Wigglesworthia glossinidia endosymbiont of Glossina morsitans morsitans (Yale colony): one gene and its partner. The protein of the gene in region 1 interacts with the protein of each later gene in a pairwise test. Links are inferred from orthologs where the notes say so. Each region holds a gene or a part of one and is shown on either strand. Other genes may lie near its edges. The genes, in order: WIGMOR_RS01090 and ftsL.

What was found.
Region 2: the proteins of WIGMOR_RS01090 (region 1) and ftsL interact in binary tests that used the Escherichia coli proteins (3 or more experiments, as listed by UniProt). The link is inferred for Wigglesworthia glossinidia endosymbiont of Glossina morsitans morsitans (Yale colony) from one-to-one orthologs.

What each region holds. Positions count from the first base shown.
Region 1 is NC_016893.1:213,523-218,114, reverse strand. What follows is about bases 722-3,661. They hold WIGMOR_RS01090 (septum formation initiator family protein), read right to left. Parts: upstream 2,394-3,661; coding sequence 2,049-2,393; downstream 722-2,048. Other genes in these bases: WIGMOR_RS01080 (RluA family pseudouridine synthase), read left to right, coding at 3,225-3,661; bamD (outer membrane protein assembly factor BamD), read right to left, coding at 2,471-3,142; ispD (2-C-methyl-D-erythritol 4-phosphate cytidylyltransferase), read right to left, coding at 1,339-2,040; ispF (2-C-methyl-D-erythritol 2,4-cyclodiphosphate synthase), read right to left, coding at 857-1,336. Outside these bases: WIGMOR_RS01105 (Bax inhibitor-1 family protein), read left to right, coding at 38-691; more of WIGMOR_RS01080, read left to right, coding at 3,662-4,157. UniProt on the Escherichia coli protein: Essential cell division protein. May link together the upstream cell division proteins, which are predominantly cytoplasmic, with the downstream cell division proteins, which are predominantly periplasmic.
Region 2 is NC_016893.1:578,500-593,745, reverse strand. Bases 226-3,063 are described here. They hold ftsL (cell division protein FtsL), read right to left. Parts: upstream 1,871-3,063; coding sequence 1,580-1,870; downstream 226-1,579. Other genes in these bases: ftnA (non-heme ferritin), read right to left, coding at 3,056-3,063; rsmH (16S rRNA (cytosine(1402)-N(4))-methyltransferase RsmH), read right to left, coding at 1,905-2,828; ftsI (peptidoglycan glycosyltransferase FtsI), read right to left, coding at 226-1,562. Outside these bases: more of ftsI, read right to left, coding at 1-225; more of ftnA, read right to left, coding at 3,064-3,550; WIGMOR_RS02865 (DNA polymerase III subunit theta), read left to right, coding at 3,618-3,842; WIGMOR_RS02860 (D-alanine--D-alanine ligase family protein), read right to left, coding at 3,853-4,950; gpmA (2,3-diphosphoglycerate-dependent phosphoglycerate mutase), read left to right, coding at 5,202-5,900; WIGMOR_RS02850 (SmdB family multidrug efflux ABC transporter permease/ATP-binding protein), read right to left, coding at 5,930-7,684; WIGMOR_RS02845 (ABC transporter transmembrane domain-containing protein), read right to left, coding at 7,698-9,443; WIGMOR_RS02840 (DEAD/DEAH box helicase), read right to left, coding at 9,677-11,422; pnp (polyribonucleotide nucleotidyltransferase), read right to left, coding at 11,545-13,632; rpsO (30S ribosomal protein S15), read right to left, coding at 13,736-14,008; tRNA pseudouridine(55) synthase TruB, read right to left, coding at 14,110-15,036; 30S ribosome-binding factor RbfA, read right to left, coding at 15,054-15,246. UniProt on the Escherichia coli protein: Essential cell division protein. May link together the upstream cell division proteins, which are predominantly cytoplasmic, with the downstream cell division proteins, which are predominantly periplasmic.

The DNA of each region.
Region 1 (4,592 bases):
TTTTTATAATTTGTTAAATTAAAATTTGGAAAATATTATGAACCGATCGATTGAAATTTTTTCGCACAGCAGTTCTAGGTTATCTACATATAAAGTTTTACGTAATACATATTTGCTTTTATCAATCACTGTAGCTTTTTCTGCTACAGTTGCTACTGTCAGTAGTTTATGTCAACTACCATTTTTAGGAGCTATTCCTACATTAATTGGATTTTATACCTTATTGTTCTTAGTTAACTATTTGTCTGATAAAAAATCGGGCATTTTAGCAACATTTGCTTTAACTGGATTTATGGGATATGCAATTGCGCCACTTATAAGTATTATGCTTGCTGTAAATAGCAGTAGTATTATACTGGCCTTATCCGGGACTGCAATGGTATTTTTTTGCTGCTCTATATACAGTTTAAAAACTAATCGAAATTTGTCATTTTTATCTAGTGTATTAATTTCTGGAAGTATCGCATTATTAATTTGCACAATAAGTAATATGATATTAAATATGTCGGCATTATCAATGACAATCAGTATTATGTTTATAATTTTTTCTTCAGTAGCCATTATATGGGAAATAAACAATATTATTTTTGGTGGTGAAAAAAATTATATTCGAGCTACAGTAAGTTTGTACGTATCAATATATAATATTTTTTCAAGTTTTTTAGGTATATTTGGAGGGATAAAAAAATAATTAAAAACAAAAATTATGCATTTATTTTTGTTTAGATCGAATTTTTTAAAATTTTTTTTGAACGACGGAAGAAAATTATCTTCTAATATTTGTTAGAGTAGAAATTATATATTTTTCTTCCGTGCGAAAATGTTTACATTTAAAAATTTTATTATTTATTTTAAATTATTTTTTAACTTTGAAAATTATACTTATAGCTTCCGAAGCAACTCCTTTGTATTTCCCAACAAATCCAAGACCTTCCATGGTAGTAGATTTTACATTAATACAATTATATTTACATTCTAAACATTGAGAAATATGAAAACATATTTTTGGAATATATAAAGAAACTTTTGGTTTCTCTAAAAAGAGAGTGATGTCGATATTTCCTATTTTATATTTTTTTTTTATTTGGTTCCAAATAATTTGTAATAAAATACAACTATTTATATTTTGATATTTAGGATCATTATTAGGAAACAACATTCCAATATCTCCTAATGCGCAAGCTCCTAATAATGAATCAATTATTGAATGTATAATTACATCGCCATCGGAATGTGCAAGTACTCCTTGAAAATAAGGAATATGAATACCTCCTAAAATAAATGGTTTAGAATGTATGCCAAATTTATGTACGTCAAATCCATGACCAATGCGCATTTTTAAAATCTCCCTATATAATTAATAAAAAATTTTACAAAATTTAAGTCTTCAGGATAAGTAACTTTAATATTATCTGATCTACCTGGTATAAAATTTAATAAATAACCGCATTCTTCGAGCGCACTTGCTTCATCCGTAATGTGTTTACCTTGATGGTAGATGAAATTTAAGCAGTTTACTAAAATTTTTTTATTAAAAATTTGAGGAGTTAAAGCACGCCATAGATTTTTTCTTTGAACAGTATGTGTAATATAATTACCATAAGATTTTTTAATAGTATCATTTATAGGAGTAACTAAAATAGTTCCAGTAGAAGAATTATATAAGTTTTTAAACAATTGGTTAAGATCATTTTGATGTAAACAAGGACGTACGGCATCGTGAATTAAAACCCAATGCACTTTTTTAACATATTTTAAAGCGCATCGAACTGATTCTGCTCGAGATTCTCCTCCAAAAACAATATTTATTTTATTATTTTTTAATATTGGTAATGATTTATACCATCGATCTGTTTTATGAATGGCTATAATTATTTTTTTAATGCATATTTGTTTAACTAATAGATTTATAGAATGCTCTAATAATGTTTTATTTTGTATTTTTATATACTGCTTAGGGTATTTATATTGCATTCTTCTTCCTATACCTGCTGCAGGACAAATCGCTATCATATTAGGATAATTTTTTTTTTTATACATAATATAGTTTATTTTTGTATGTTCTTAACTTCTATTATACGGTAATAAACTTCGTTAGATTTGATCATATTTAATTCATTTCTTGCTCTTTCTTCAATAGCATCATTTTTATTTTTTAAGTAGTTAATCTCAATAATTAATTTTTGATTCCTCATTTTTTTTTGCAAATTTTTCTCAGATTGTATTTTGATTTCTTTTCGCACTTCTATTAAATGCATAATATTGTTTTTTCCATACCACAGAGAACTTTGTAAATAGAAAAAAATAAATAAAAATATATATTCAATTTTTTTATTTTTTATATGAGCAATAAATAATGTGGCATTTTTAATAATTTTATTACTGTTTATCATTGATTAATTGATTAAAATTTAAACTGATAATAATTATTAATTTATTAAATTGATTGTTGTTTCTTTTATTTATAATTTTACTGCATTAAATAATTTTTCGCATAATATGCAGACTTAGTATTTGGAAATTTTTGTATAATTTCTATTATACGACTATTTGATGCAGAAAAAGATTTTTTTTTAATATAAAAACGTATTATTTCTAAATTATATTTGGCTATTCTTTCATTAAGAATAACAACAAATTTTTTCGCATCTTGTATAAAAATGCTTTTAGGATAATCTTTAACAAGTTTTTTAAAACAATTTAATGCTAAATATGCGTATTTAGGATTAGAATCAATTTTTTTTATATAAAAAAAATATTTTGAAAAATTTTTATCATATTGCATATACACCAATCCTTGGATATAGATTAGAAAACTTGTATATATAACATCTTGATGGTATTTAATAAATTGATCAATAATCAAATCAAATAAATCTAAGTTTTCTAAATTATAATTTTTATATTTAAAATATAATCTAGTAATATCTTTTTCTGCTTTTTTCATATAAATGAAATTCTGATTTTTTTTCAAAAAATATAAATAAGTTTCAAATTTTTTTTTTCTACTATTATATAATTTATTATGATTCATATCGTATGCATGATGTGCATGAATATCTTGATCAAAATATATATTACAAAATGCATATTTAATTGAAATTAGATTAATTAGGATTATAAATATCCATTTTTTATTCAAAATAAATTTCTCGAATTAAAAATTTATAATTTTTATAGTATATTTATTTAAATTTTTTTTAAATAAGAAATATAAAATTTACATGTATTATACTAAATTATTAATTGCTAAAGTTCAAATGAATCAATTTGGAAAAAGATTAGACAGTATATCGGCAATTTTATTTCCTCAATATTCTAGAACAAAAATAAAAAAATTAATTATTGCTCGTAAAGTTAAAGTTGATAATTCATATATCGTTAATCCAAAAAAGAAATTAAAAGGTGGTGAAATAATAAAAATTCAAATAAACAAAAAAAAAAATGTTACACAATTGAAAAAAAATAAATTAAACATTTTATATGAAGATTATCATTTCATATTAATCAATAAACCTTCTGGATTAGTCGTGCATCCTGGATGTAAAAACAATAATAATACATTGCTTGATATAATACTACATTATTACCCTGATACAAAAAATTTAAATCGATCTGGTATTGTGCATAGACTAGATAAAAATACTACTGGTTTAATGATAATTGCAAAAACATATCAAGCGCAAAATTATTTTTATAAAGAATTAAAAAATAAAAAAATAATTCGAGAATACAGGGCTATTGTGCATGGAAAAATTATTTTTCATGGCACAATTAGCGCTCCGATTATGCGTGATAAAAAATTTAAAACTCTTATGAAAGTAGATATCAAAGGAAAACCGGCTACTACTCACTACCAAATCATTAAAAGTTTTTCACAATATACTTATCTTAAAGTATATTTAGAAACTGGTAGAACACATCAGATTCGAGTGCATATGGCACATATAGAGCACCCTGTTGTTGGTGATATAAAATACATAAAAAATAAAGTTTATTGTTATAATCCACTATTAAAAATTAGTAGGCAAGCATTGCACGCAAGAAAACTTAAATTTATGCATCCTACAAAGCGTATTTCTATGCAATTTAAATCAAATTTACCAGAAGATATGTATCTTTTATTAAAAAAATTAATTTTTTTAAATAAGCGTTAAAATAATTATCAATTCAAAAAAATGAATTTTTTATTATTTTAAATGCAATTAATATAAGTTAAAATGAAAAAATTAAAATTTTATTTATTTTTTTTGCACATAAAATTCGTGCATAACATTTTTTTAATTAATAAAATAAATTTAAAATACTAAAAAATTGACAATTATCGAAATAAATTTGTTATTAAATTAGAGAATATATGTGTTAAATTTTTTTTCTAATATGTTTAAAAAATATTCAACTATTAAAAAAATTTTTATTTGAAAAAATAAATTCTATAAAAAATTAATATTTAAAATAAATTCTTTTATAAAAATAAAAAAATTAAATAAATTAAAATAATCTGATACAAAAATATTAAAATTATATATAAAAAAATAAATTTTTTATAATATTAATTTAAATTTAAATAAAATATTCATCTAGTTCAAATA
Region 2 (15,246 bases), 380 kb from region 1 along the record:
GGATCATTAATTACGACAACTAATGCAAAACGAGGATTTTCTACCGGCGCTATACCTGCAGCACATGCAATATATTTATTCACGTAAATTCCATCAGATCCCACTTTTTTAGAAGTTCCTGTTTTTACAGCTATCCTATATCCATGTACAGCTGCTTGTACACCGCTACCCCCAGGTAATGCAACACTTTCCATCATACGAATTACCTGACGTATTATTATTGGTGAAAATATTTGTTTACCGATATTAGTTTTATTTATTTTTATAATAGATAAAGGATGCATAAATCCAATCCCACCTATTGTCGTATATACTTGTGCTAATTGTAATGGAGTTACCATTAAACCATATCCATAAGAAAGTGTAGCTTTTTCAATTCCAGTCCATTTTTTATTTTTTGGAAAAAAACCATTACTTTCTCCAATCAAACCTAATTTAGTAGATTTATCTAGACCAAATAATTGATATGTTTCCAAAAGAGTTTCTATTGGCATAGATAATGCTATTTTGGATACACCTACGTTACTAGATTTTTTTAAAATTCCTTCTATTGTTAAACTTTCATAATCTACTACATCTTTTATACGATATCCATTTAGAACATAAGGGCGTGTATCAATAATACTATTTTCTGTGATAACACCTTTTTGCAAAGCAGAAACGATCACTATTGGTTTAATAATAGAACCTGGTTCAAAAATATCTGTAATAGCTCTATTACGCATCATACTATTATTAGTTTTAGTGAGATTATTAGGATTATATGAAGGGACATTTGTCATAGCCAATATTTCACCGGTATTTACATCAACTAAAATTGCAGTACCTGATTCTGCTTTATTTAAAGCTACTGATTTTTTTAATTTTTTATATACTATAGTTTGTAAATTTCCGTCAATGCTTAATATTAAATTTTTAGATTTTTGAGTTTTTTTTAATATAATATGTTCAATAATTTTTCCAAACCTATCTTTTCTAATTTTTCTTTTTCCTGGAATTCCAGATAACCATGGATCAAAGCTTTTTTCAAGCCCCTCAATACCTTGACCATCAATGTTTGTTATTCCAATAATGTGTGCTGCTGCTTGTCCGATAGGATAATACCTACGTGATTCTTCTTTTAAATGTATACCTGGTAAATTTAACTGATGAATATATTCACCAATTTCAGAATTTACTTGACGTGCTAAATATACAAAACGGCTATTTGGATTATTGTTAATACGTTGAAACAATTGTTCAAAAGAAATAGATAATGCGTTTGATAATGCTTCCCAATATATATTTTTAATAATTCCACCACGATTATTCAATTCTTTAGGATCTACCCATATAGCATGTACTGGTACACTAACTGCAAGAGGATGTTTATTTCTATCTAGAATCATACCTCTTGAAACAGGTATGGTTTCTATACGCAAAGATCTCATGTTGCTTTCATGGATTAAATTATTTGGATTAATAATTTGCAAATAAGTTATTCGCATGATTAAACTTAACAAAAAAATCAAAATAAAACTTAACAAAATTAAAAAACGCCATTTAATTATAAAAATTTTCATATAAAAATATATTTAAATTATTTAATAGCATAAATTATAATATTTTCTTTTAACAAATCTATGTGACACATATTTAATGTTTTAAGCGCAAATAATTCAATTCGACGATGATTACTTAATGTATATTCTTCTAATATTAAATGGCTCCATTCATTTTCTAGTGAAACTTGATCAAATAAAATACGTTCATATTCATAAATAGAGTAACGTGTTTGATATTTAATATAAATTGAAAATATCGATGTAATAATTATTAGTAATACTATTACTATTGATAATTTAGAATAATTTAATATATCTTGTAAAATTATTTTTGTAAGATTTTTTTTTTGTTTTTATCATCTAAATTTTTTCTACAAAACGTAAAATAGCACTTTTCGAGCGAAGATTATTTGATATCTCTTGTTGAGATGGTTTAATTTTTTTAAATTTTTTTAACTTGACTGGAAATTTTTTTTGTATTTGACTTTCTAAAATCGGTAGATTATGAGGATGAATTTGTATTTTACTATTATAGTTAATAAAATTTTTTATTATACGATCTTCGAGTGAATGAAAGCTAATAAAAACTATTCGACCGTTTTCTTTTAATAAAGTTAATATTTGTTTTAGCGTCTCTTTTATTTCTTTTAACTCATTATTGATGTGTATCCGAATTGCTTGAAAACTTCTACGTGCTGGATGTTTATTTTTTTGATAGTAAATACCACATGTATTGCATATTATAGATGACAATTCGCTTGTTTTAGTAATTAATTTTCTTTTTTTATTTTCTATAATAGCTTGTGCTATTTTTTTTGCATAACGTTCTTCTCCAAAATTTTTTAATACAAAATAAATTTCTGATAATTTTGCACGGTTTATCCAATCTGCTGCAGATATTCCGTGCATGTTATTCATACGCATATCTAATGGACCATCTTGTAAAAATGAAAATCCTCTATTTTTATCGTCAATTTGGAAAGAAGAAATCCCAAAATCAAACAAAATTCCATTAACTTTTCCAATAAGATTATATTTTTTTGCATATTGTGTAATTGATGAAAAATTTCCGTGAATAACTTTAATTCTAGGATCTTGGAGGTTGCTTGCTATTTTTATAGCAAGTGGATCTCGATCAATAACGATTATTTGACCTTGAGAATTTAATTTAGATAAAATTTTTTTTGTATGACCCCCTCCTCCAAAAGTTGCATCAATATATGTTCCGCTTGGAATAATATTAATTACATGAATTACTTCATTTAACATTACTGGTATGTGCATATCTCTTTTATAATAACTATTATAAATAATAATATCAGTTAAATACGAATATTTTTATTTAAAAAAATTTATTCTTGAAATAAACAATTAAATTTTAAATTTAATTTTTTTAAAAACACTAATTAGCTGTTAAAAATAAATCTTATAATTAAGATTGCATTTTTTAAATGAAATATTGATACGCTAATTTTTTAATAATATTTAAAAATTATATTTTAATATAACAATTACACTTTTCGAATTTCTTTTAAACTTTGATCAATAAAATATAATCCATGCATATCAGAATTTATCAGCTCTATTCGATCTAAAATAGATTTAAACATTCTTTCTTCTTCATATTGTTCTGAAACGTACCATTTTAAAAAATGAAAAGTTCGATAATCTTGAATTTCTGTTGCATAATGTGATATTTTATGAATTCTTTTACTAATCATTTTTTCGTGGTCATAAGAAAATTGAATGATATCTTTGAAAGATGGGAAATGTTCTGGAGGTGCATCGATAGCTCCTATTCTAGGCGTACTGTCTGAATCATTTAAATAGTCAAATAAACGATACATATGATTCATTTCTTCGTTAGATTGTTGTTTAAAAAATTTACACCCTTCTAATAATTTATTATTATTGCACCAAACACTCATTTGAAGATATAAGTTAGATGAAAATAACTCAAGATTAAGTTGTTTATTTAAATGTGCTATCATTTCTTTTTGAATCATAATTTGAGCATCCTGTATTTTAATAAATTTGTTTTAATTTACACTAAAAATTAATAATAATATATATATGAAAAAAATAACATTTAATATATCTGAAATTTCTAATTTAGAAAAAGAAAAAATTATTTCTGATTTGGCAGCTTCCGGGATTGCTTTCCAAGAAAGGCACAATATGTCTGTCCTAGTGCAAAAAATTGCAAATAAGCAACCCGAACATTTATTGTCGTATTTTTATAAAAGACTAGATCATTATAGAGCAATTGCAAAAAAAATTAAAAGGTCTTTTTTATAATAAAACAAAATTAAAAATTTTTTAAATATTTTTTTTTATAAAATAATTTATTTTTGTTTTTAGCTAAAGTTAATTCGATTAATTTATTAATTAATGAAGAAAAATTAACTCCTGAAGCCTCCCATAATTTAGAATACATGCTATTTTCAGTGAATCCGGGTATCGTATTAATTTCATTTAAAATGATTTCTTCTTTTTTTGTTATAAAAAAATCTATACGAGCCATAATGCTACATTCTAGCATTAAAAATACTTTTTTAGCTATTTGACGAATATTATTTGATAAATTATTTGAAATGTTTGCTGGAATAATTAATTTACTATCCTTGATGTATTTGGCTTGAAAGTCATAAAATTTATTTTTATGTTGAATTTCACCACATATACTAGTAACGGGTTGTTCGTTGCCTAAAATTCCAACTTCTATTTCTCGACCAGAAATTAAAGGCTCAATAAGTATCTTATTATCATAAAAAAAAGAATTTTTTATTGATTTTTTTAATTCAAAAAAATTTGATGCTAAATTTACACCGATCGAAGATCCTTGTGTAGCTGGTTTGACAATACATGGAAAACCAATTTTTTTTATAATTTTTGAATATTTTATTTTTTTATATTTTTTTTGATTTTTTATAGTAATTGAAGGTGTTACAAGAATATTGAAAGTTTTTAAAATACGTTTTGTCATGTCTTTGTCCATACATATACTTGATCCTAAAACTCCAGAACCTACGTAGGGTACATTTAAAACATTATAAAATCCTTGAAAACTACCATTTTCTCCTTTTTCACCATGTAAAACTGAAAAAATTAAGTCTACTTGCAACGTTTTTTTATTACTTAAATTTAAAAACTTAAATTTCCACTTCCCTGGTATGACTGCTATATATCCAGTAGCTGGACCTAATTGTATACGATTCATGTCATTTGGATATAAAACATATTTTTTATGTGTTCTTATTCCTAATTTTCCATTTTTTTCAACACCAATTAAAATAAGATGATATTTATTTTTATCAATAGATTGAATAACATTAATTGATGATTTTAATGATATTTGATGTTCTGAAGATTCTCCTCCAAAAAAAATAGCAATGTTTATTTTCATTTTATTCTAATCTTTATTAAAGATATTATGATAGTGCACATTTTAAAAAATTTATAAAATGTATGTAATACAATAATTTTTTTTATATGCTTGTATTTTTTAAATAATATTATATTATCAGTTTAATTAAAAATTTTTAAGTGATATATTTATAATTTAATACACACTAGTATTATTGTAATGTATATAAATTAAAAGATCTCAAAATATTAATTATATTGCAGAAATTTACTAATTAAGGAAATATTTACATGTCTATAATTAAATTGGTTTTGATGCGTCATGGAAGAAGTATATGGAACGATCAAGATCGTTTTACTGGATGGACAGATATTGAATTATCTGAAAAAGGCGAAAAAGAAGTAAAATATGCAGGAGAAGTATTAAGATCTTTTGGGTATTTATTTGATTTTGCTTATACATCTTTATTAAAAAGAGCTATTCATAGTTTATGGATTCTTTTACAAGAAATAGATCAATCTTGGATTCCAATAGAAAAATCTTGGAGATTAAACGAAAGACATTACGGAGCTTTACAAGGATTTAGCAAAAATGAAATTAAAACAAAATATGGCAGTGCACAATTAAAAGAATGGCGTCGTGGATTTTTAAGTATCCCTCCGAAATTAAACACAAATGACATACGATTTCCAGGAAATGATCCGCGATATCTTCGTTTAAAACTTTCTGGTCAACTTCCTACTACAGAAAGCTTAAAATCTACAATTGATCGTATTATACCGTATTGGAAAAAAAAAATTTTCCCCAAATTAAAAAATAAGAATAAATTAATTATTGTTGCACATGGAAATTCTATTCGAGCAATTATGAAATTATTAGATAATCTTGACGAAAAACAAATAACCCAGTTAAATGTGCCCACTGGAGTACCATTAATATACGAATTTGATAAAAATGTATGTCCTAAAAAGCACTATTTTTTGTTTTAAAAAGTAATAATTTAAAATATAAAAAAATTTTAGTATGTATAAGAAAAATTTTTATCATATTTTTGAATATAGTACATTTGATAATATTTTCCTTTCGATCTTAATAACGATTGATGAGTACCTTTTTCAATAATTTTACCATGATGGAGCACTAAAATTTGATCAGCATTTAATATAGTACTTAATCGATGTGCAATTACGATTAAAGTAGTAGTATTTTTTATTTTATACAAAATATAATTAATTTTTTGTTCTATATCTGCATCTATATTTGCGGTAGCTTCATCAAGTATCAATATACTTGGTTCAGAAACTAATACTCTTACAAAAGATAGTAATTGCTTTTGCCCCATAGATAATCTATTGCCGTATTCATCTAACTTAGAAAAAATGCCTTTTGGAAAAGAATTGATAAAAGAAATTAAATCTAAACTAGATAAAATAGACCAAACTTTTTTTTCACTAATATTTCTGCCAAGTACAATATTATCGTAAATTGTTTTTGCCATAAAACAAGGTTCCTGTTGTACCATAGCAATACTATTTCTCATAGAATACTTAGACAACGTTTTTATTGATCTATTATCTATTAATATATGTCCTTCTTGAATTGGATAATGACCCATTATTAAATTTGCTAAAGTAGTTTTTCCGCTGCCTGTTTTACCTACTAATGCTAAAAAACTTTTTTCTGGTATTGAAAAAGATATTTGATTTAGTATAGGATTCTTATGATAGGAAAAAGTTAAATTTTTTACTTCAACTTTACCTTGAAGAATTTTTCGATGATCATTGCCATAACGTTGTATAGGGCAATCTAATAAATAAAAAATTCTTTCTCCTGAAGCGATAGATTGTTGTAAAATAGATTGTTGAGCAGCTAGTTCTATTAAAGGTTCGCTTAATCTACCAAGATAATTAATAAATGTATATAAAATACCAACCCCCATGATTTTAGAGGTATTTAATCCAAAAAATAATAATATTATACAGAGAATTAACGAAAACAATAAACTTAACAAAGGACGAAGTAAAAATCCTTCTAACTTTAAATTTTTCATTCTTACTTGAAAATGCTCATAACCCAGGATATATAATTTTTCTCTAAATCTTTTTTGTTGTTGAAATTGCTGTATAATACTCATATTTTGAATAACTTCGTTGAAAAAGTTATTAATGTTTGCAACACAAGTCCGTAATTTTCTAAAAATTGGTATGCTATAATATTGATATAAACGCATTATATAAAATAAAATTGGAAATAAAAAAAATAAAATACATCCTAATTTAAAATTTAATATTAGAATAGCTATAAACATACTCCCAACTAATGCTATATTTTTTAGTAGTGACGATATAAAATGTGTAAACAAGTCTTTAATAACTTCCGTATCGTTAACAACAATCGAAATTAATTTACCAGTAGATTGGGCATCAAACCAAGATAAAGGCTGTTTAAGTAAAGTACGCATTATCTCAATCCTGATTGTTTTAACAATGCTAAGAGATATCGTACTAAATAAAAACATTTGATGATATCTTAAAATAGCTGATAAAAATTGAAAACTTATAAAAGTTAAAATTAAAACTACTATAATATGCGAAGAAATTTGAATTTCACTAAAAAAACAATCAATAAAATAACTAATAATTATTGGTCCCGAAATTTCCATAATAGAAGAAGTCCACAACAATATGCATATTAAGAAAATTTTTTTTCGAAATGGAAAAGCATAGCGTAGTAATCTTTTTAAAGGATGAAGAGTATAATTTTTTTTACACATCGTATGAAGCTTCCTAATTTTTGTTTAGTGTATTGCTATATTTAAATTTTTGATACTTATACATTTTAGAATACCATCCTTTTTCTTTAACAAGCATATTATGACTTCCACGCTGTTTAATCATACCGTTTTGCAATACTAAAATTTCTGAAGCTTCTTTCAAAAGAGATAGTTGATGCGTACTAATAATCAAAATTTGATAATTCTTTATCTTTTTAATATTTTTTATTATGTTATATCGCGTATAATTATCTACAGAAGAAAATGCATCATCTAAAATTAATATTTCTGAAGGAAATAATAATGCTCGTGCAATTGCAATACGTTGTTTTTGTCCGCCCGAAAGCATCACACCTTGATCTCCAATTTTTGTATGATAACTTTTTGGAAAGCTTATTATATCCTTATGTATACATGCTAATTTCGCTGCGCATTCAATTTGATTGTGTGTTGCGTTAGGATATCCTAAACAAATATTATTTTTAATACTATCTGAGAATAAAAACGGGGCTTGATCAACAAAAGAAATCAAGCTTCTCCATTCATCTAAAATTATAGAATTTAGAGGTAAATTATGAAACAATATCTTACCTTCATACACATCAAAATTTCTTAATATTAAAGAAATTAATGTACTTTTTCCTGATCCAGTTGGACCACATAATCCAACATAACTTTTTGGTTTAATATTAATTTTAATATTTTTTAAAATTATCTGATTATTAGTAGGATAAAAAAATTTATTAATTGAAATTAATATGTTTCCTTTACGACTTGGTAAAGAAATTTTGCCGTCCGTAAATGTTTCTGTATTCAAATAAGTGTAAATTCTATTATATGCTACATTTCCTCTTTCAACAATATTAAATGTCCAAGCAAATGCTAACATAGGCCAAATCATTAAACCAAGATACATAATAAAACTAGTTAATTCTCCTATAGTAATAATATTTTTATGAATTAAATAAATTCCTCCGGAAACTGCTAATAAATTAGATAATCCTACCGATAAATAGATTACTGGATCAAATTTAGCATCTATTTTAGAGGAATGTATATTTTTGATATGAGATTTTTTAATAGAACTAATAAAAAAATTAAATTGATATTTTTCAGATCCAAATGATTTTATTGTACGTATATTTTTAAGATTTTCATGTATTACACTATTTAATTGAGAAAAAGCATTTTGCGCAATACAAAAACTGTAATATAATTTTTTACCGAATCCATTGATACATAACACCATGAATGGCATAGGAATTAATGAAAAAAATGCAAGATACATATTAATTTTAATACTCATGATTAACATTACAGAGAATCCAAGAACTAAAGAATCAACTAGTGTTAGTACTCCTTCTCCAACAGCATAAACGATCTTATCGACATCATTAATAGCTCTAGTAATTAGATCGCCTGTTTTATTTTTTAAATAAAAAATTTTTTTTTGTTTACTTAAAATAAGATAAAATTGATCACGTAAATCTAATGCTAATCGATATGCAGAGCCAAACAATATTATTCGCCAAATATAACGTAAATAATATACCAAAATAGATGAACTGATAATTCCACAAATTAATATTAATAAACCTTTCGTTGTGGAACGTAAATTAATTACATTATCTACAATGATTCCTACTAACCAAGGAGAAATTAATTTTAATATCGAAATAATAATTAATAATAATATTGATAAAATATATTTTTTCCACTCACGCTTAAAAAACCAACTTAATTTTAAAAATAATTTCACAATTAATTTCCAAATGTGTATAAATTAAAATTTATATAAAATTAATATTTTAGTATAATTATACTGTAATTAATCAAATTAGTCTTATAATATTATACTAGATAAAACATTATAATTAATAATTTAATTATTTATTTTAACTAATGAATAATTCATATAAATTTTTAATTTTATCAAGATTTTATTTGATACAATATTATTTATGTCAAATAGTAAAGGTATTTAAAATTAAATTAATATTGTTTGCTCGAAGATATTTTACTTTGATTTTTGATGAATTTTGAAATACGATGTGGATATTGGGAATATGTATTTTTTGATATATAATTTTTAGATTTTTGATTTTTATGAATTAATTTTATTTTTAAAGATTTATGAAAAGTTGATGTATTGGTTAATAACCGAATTGCATCTTTAGATAAACTAGTTGATAATTCTATTACGGAATAATCAAAAAATAATTTTATATGTTTAATAAATTTTTTGCTGATTTTTCCTATATTAATCATCAATTCGAAGATATTTTGAACAAATATTGAATCTTTTTTTCCAAGATTAAGACGATAAAAATAATTTGAATGTAATGATTTAAGATGAGATTTTTCATGTTTTTTGATTTTTAATTTTTTTCTATAATTTAAATTTAAAATTTTTTTATCTTCAGATAGTATTAGAGGTTTATTTTTTTGTATTAATTTGAGTAAAATAGTTGCTATTACTTTAGTATCGGAAACATCTATAATACGCATTATTTTCAATAATAAATGATTATATTTCTCTAGATCTCGATATTTTATTTGTTCTTGAATTTTTTTAGATAAATTATTTAAACGTTTTTCAACTAAATCTTTTGTTTTAGGTAATGAAATTTCTGTAATTTTTAATTTTGTACAACGTTTAATGCTATAAAGTATTTTTTTTTCTCTATTTTCTAAAAATAATAATGCTTTTCCTGTCCTACCAGCACGACCGGTTCTTCCAATACGATGTATATACGCTTCGGAATCTAATGGGGCGTCATAATTAATTACTAAATTAACGTGTTCAACGTCTAATCCTCTAGAAGCTATATCTGTAGCAACTAAAACATCTAATTTCTTAATTTTAAATTTGTTTAATGTATTTTCTCGAAGTAATTGGTTCATATCTCCGTTTAAAGCAGAACTATTGTATCCATTTCTTTCTAAAATTTCAGAAATTTCTAAAGTAGCATGTTTAGTACGTACGAAAATAATTACTGCTTCAAAATTTTCCATTTCTAAAAATCGTAAAAGTGCATCTATTTTTCTTATTTTATAAGCTATCCAATAATATTGTTGAATATCTGGTTGTGTATTAATATTACATTGGATTCGAATTTCTTTCGGTGATTGCATGAAACGACGTGCTATTTTGTTAATTGCTTGTGGCATAGTTGCTGAAAAAAGCACAGTTTGATGTTGTTTTGAAGTTTTCGATAGTATATTTTCTACATCTTCAATAAATCCCATTCTTAACATTTCATCAGCTTCATCTAAAATACAACTAGTAATTTTAGATAAATTTAAATATTTTTTATTTAATAAGTCTAAAATTCGACCGGGTGTTCCAACAATAATTTGAGGTAATTTTTTTATTTTTTTTAATTGAGTTTCATAACTTTGACCTCCATATAATGCAATAATATAAATATTTTTTGTATGTTTTGATAAATTAGAACATGCAAATTTTATTTGTAATGCCAATTCTCTTGTAGGAGTAAGAATTAGTATTTGTGGAAAATTATATTGTGATCTAATGTTATTTAATAAAGGTAAAAAAAAAGCAGCTGTTTTTCCACTACCAGTTTGTGCAACTCCTAACACATCGTGTCCTTTTAAAAGATGCGGTATGCAAGCTTCCTGAATAGGAGAAGGACGTATATAACCGAGATCATGTAACGATTTTAAAATTTCATTATTTAATCCAAGCTCAGAAAAAGAAATTTGTTTTTTATACATGCGTTAATGTGACCTCTCTCGATTAAATATTTTAATAGTTTTAATGCGATACAGATGTTTAATTTTTAAATATTTTTGTGAAAATTAGTAGCGATAAATTTAAATTTTATTTTTTTTAAAATTTATATTTTCATTGTTAAACGTATTCTGCCGTATCTATCTATTTCTACTACTTTTACAGAAACTTTTTGGCCTAATTTTAGATGCTTTGAAATATCGTTGATTTTATGATGCGAAATTTGTGAAATGTGAATCAATCCTTCTTTTCCATTGCTTAAGCTTGCAAAAGCACCAAAATTAACGATACGCGTAATTTTTGCAAGATAAGTTTGATGTATCTTAGTTTCGTCGGTAATGTTCTGTATTTCTTTTAAGGCTTTTTGAGCGTTTTCTGCATTATTTGAAATTACTTTTACTGTGCCATCATCTTCTATTTCAATCGCAGATTGAGTTTTTTCTGTTAACATTCGAATTACTGAACCGCCTTTTCCGATAACATTTTTGATTTTTTCGGGATTAATGTTAATTTTATAGATTCTTGGTGCAAAAACAGAAATTTCATTTTTAGGTTCTTTAATGCATTTATTCATAGCATGTAGAATATGTATTCTTGCTTCTCTAGCTCGATACAAAGCTTCTTTTAATATTTCTGAAGTTATTTCTTCTATTTTAATATCCATTTGTAATGCTGTAATTCCTTCTGTATTGCCAGCTACTTTAAAATCCATATCCCCTAAAAAATCTTCATCGCCTAAAATATCTGATAAAATAACAAATTCATTTTTTTCTTTAATTAATCCCATTGCAATTCCTGCAATAGAACTTTTAATGGGTACTCCTGCATCCATTAATGCTAGAGACGCTGCACATACCGATGCCATAGATGAAGATCCATTAGATTCTGTAATTTCTGATACTATCCGTACGGTATAGGGAAAAGCACTTGAATTTGGCATTACAGCCATTAAGCTACGTTTGGCTAATTTTCCGTGACCTATTTCTCGGCGCTTTGGGGAACCAATTATTCCAATTTCTCCTACGCAATATGGAGGAAAATTATAATGAAACAAAAACCTATCTGTTCGATCTCCTATTAATTCATCTATATTTTGAGCATCTCTTTCAGTACCTAATGTTACTATAGATAGTGATTGTGTTTCTCCTCGCGTAAAAATGGCAGATCCGTGAGTTCTTTTTAAAATGCCTATCTGAATATTTAAATCTCTAATTACGTTATTTTTACGTCCATCGATACGTGGTTTTCCGGATAAAATTCTATTTCGAACAATTTCACGTTCTATGTTTTTAATTACAAATTCTACTTGTTCTATATTAGCGTTGTTGTTATTTTCTATTAAATTGTTAAAAATTTTATTTTTAATATCTGCGATTTTTTCAGATCTTTTTTTCTTTTCAGAAATTAAATATGCTTCTTTTAATTCTTTACGAAAGTTATTACTAATATACTCTTGTAGTTCGAGATCTATATTTTTTAGTTTATCCCATTCGCACTTAGAACATGAAACTTTTTTTACTAATTCATTAATATTTTTTATTATGATTTGTTGTTTTTTATGTCCATATAACATGGCTTGCAGGATTTGGTCTTCTGTCAATATCTTTGATTCTGATTCTACCATTAAAATTGCATTGGAAGTTCCAGAAATTACCATATTTAACTTACTATTCATTAGTTCAGTAGTAGTAGGATTTAAAATATATTCTTCATTTATGTATCCTATCCTAGCTGCTCCTAGAGGGCCTTTAAAAGGTAACCCGGATAAGCTTAGTGCTGCAGAAACACCGATCATTGATGCAATATCTGGATTTATTTCTGGATTGACCGATAAAACCGTGGCTATTATTTGAACGTCATGAAAAAAATTTTTTGGGAATAAAGGACGTATAGGTCTGTCAATTAATCTTGATACTAATATTTCATTTTCGTTTGGACGTCCTTCACGCCTAAAAAATCCACCTGGAAAGCGTCCTGCGGCGTATGCTCTTTCTTGATAATTAATTTTCAATGGAAAAAAATTCTGCTGTGTACCTGACATTCGTTCTTTTGTATCGCTTACTACAGAAATTAAAACTGTAGTATCATCCATATTAATTATTACAGCAGATGTCGCTTGACGTGCTATTGTGCCTGTTTCAATAGTAATAATATGTTTTCCATATTGAAACTTTTGAATGACAGAATTTAACAAATTAAAAATTCCTTTTTTTCTTATTAGAGTTTATTTTAGTTTAATTTAATTTAAGTATATTAGATTATGCATTTAATTTGAATGTTTTAATCAAAAAATTAAACTAATTTCTTAATTTTAGATCTCTTATTAAATTAGAATAAATTTTTATACTTTTACTTTTTAAGTAATTTAGTAGTTTTCTGCGTCTTGATACTTTTTTTAGCAATCCACGACGACTATGACGATCTTTTTTATTTTTTATAAAATGTTGCTGTAATTCATTAATTTTTTTAGTCAAATTTATAATTTGATTTTTAGTATTAAAATGATTATTTTCATTCTCTTTTGTAAAAGAAGAAATTATGTTTTCTTCTTTTTTAACTTTTTGAAGCATTTTCAATCCTAATTTTTTGAAATATTTTTAATTTCAAACTGTAAAAAATTATTCAATTTTAAGTTTACTCTTAGTTTCATCGAATCGCAAGAAAATTTATTTTATTCTTTTATTAGTTCTCTTGAAATAATATTTCCAAATTTATCTATTTTAATAATTCCAAGGAATTTTTTAGTATTTTCTAATACTATTTGATAGGATCCGCTTTCTTTGTTTAAGATATTTATTTTTTTTCCTTGAAATATTTGTATAAAATCTGAATTCGTAACCACAATTTTTGGAATATCAAAAATTATTGTTTCTGTAGGAAATAAGTATTTATAAAAATAATGATGATTTTGTGTTTGATAATAATTTAATTTATTTATATCAATCATATTTTTTTCTTGATAATGAGAAATTTGAGTTCTTCTTAATTTCACTACGTGTGCTCCACAAAATAGTTTTTCGCCTATATCGTCTACAATTTGTCTAATATATGTGCCTTTAGAGCACGTAATATTTAAAGAAAAATATTTTTTTGAAAATTTAATTAGTTTTATGTTATAAATATGAATTTTGCGTTTTTTTCTTGGCAAAAAAATATTTTTTCTAGCATATTTATATAGTGGTATTCCGTTGTATTTTAATGCAGAAAACATAGGCGGCACTTGATAAGTTTCGCCTTTTAATTCAGAAATAATCTGATAAATATGAGATTTTTTAATTTTTATTGGACGTATAGATATTAATTTTCCGTATGCATCTAAAGTATCTGTTCGTTCGCCTAATTTTGCTACTACGTAATATTTTTTATTAGTATTTAATAGATATTGAGAAAATTTAGTAGTGATTCCAAATAAAATTGGTAGCATCCCGGATGCTAAAGGATCTAAAGTTCCTACATAACCAGCTTTTTTTGCTTGTAATAGAATTTTTACTTTTTGTAAAATATAATTTGAAGAATATCCTGTAGGTTTATCTAATAATAGCATTCCGTTTATATTTTTTGTTTTTTCCTTATTTTTATATATTTTATTATGCAACATATTTAAGCTATATAAATTTAATATATTGATCTTACTAATTTATCAATACGTTCCCCTTGAATCAAAGAATTATCATAAATAAAAGTTAATTTGGGAACATTCCTTAATTTTATACTTTTATGAAGTATTTTTCTAATAAATTGAGCAGAGTTGTTTAATATAAATATATTTGTATTAATTTTTTTTTGTGTATTTTTGTTTAAAAATGTT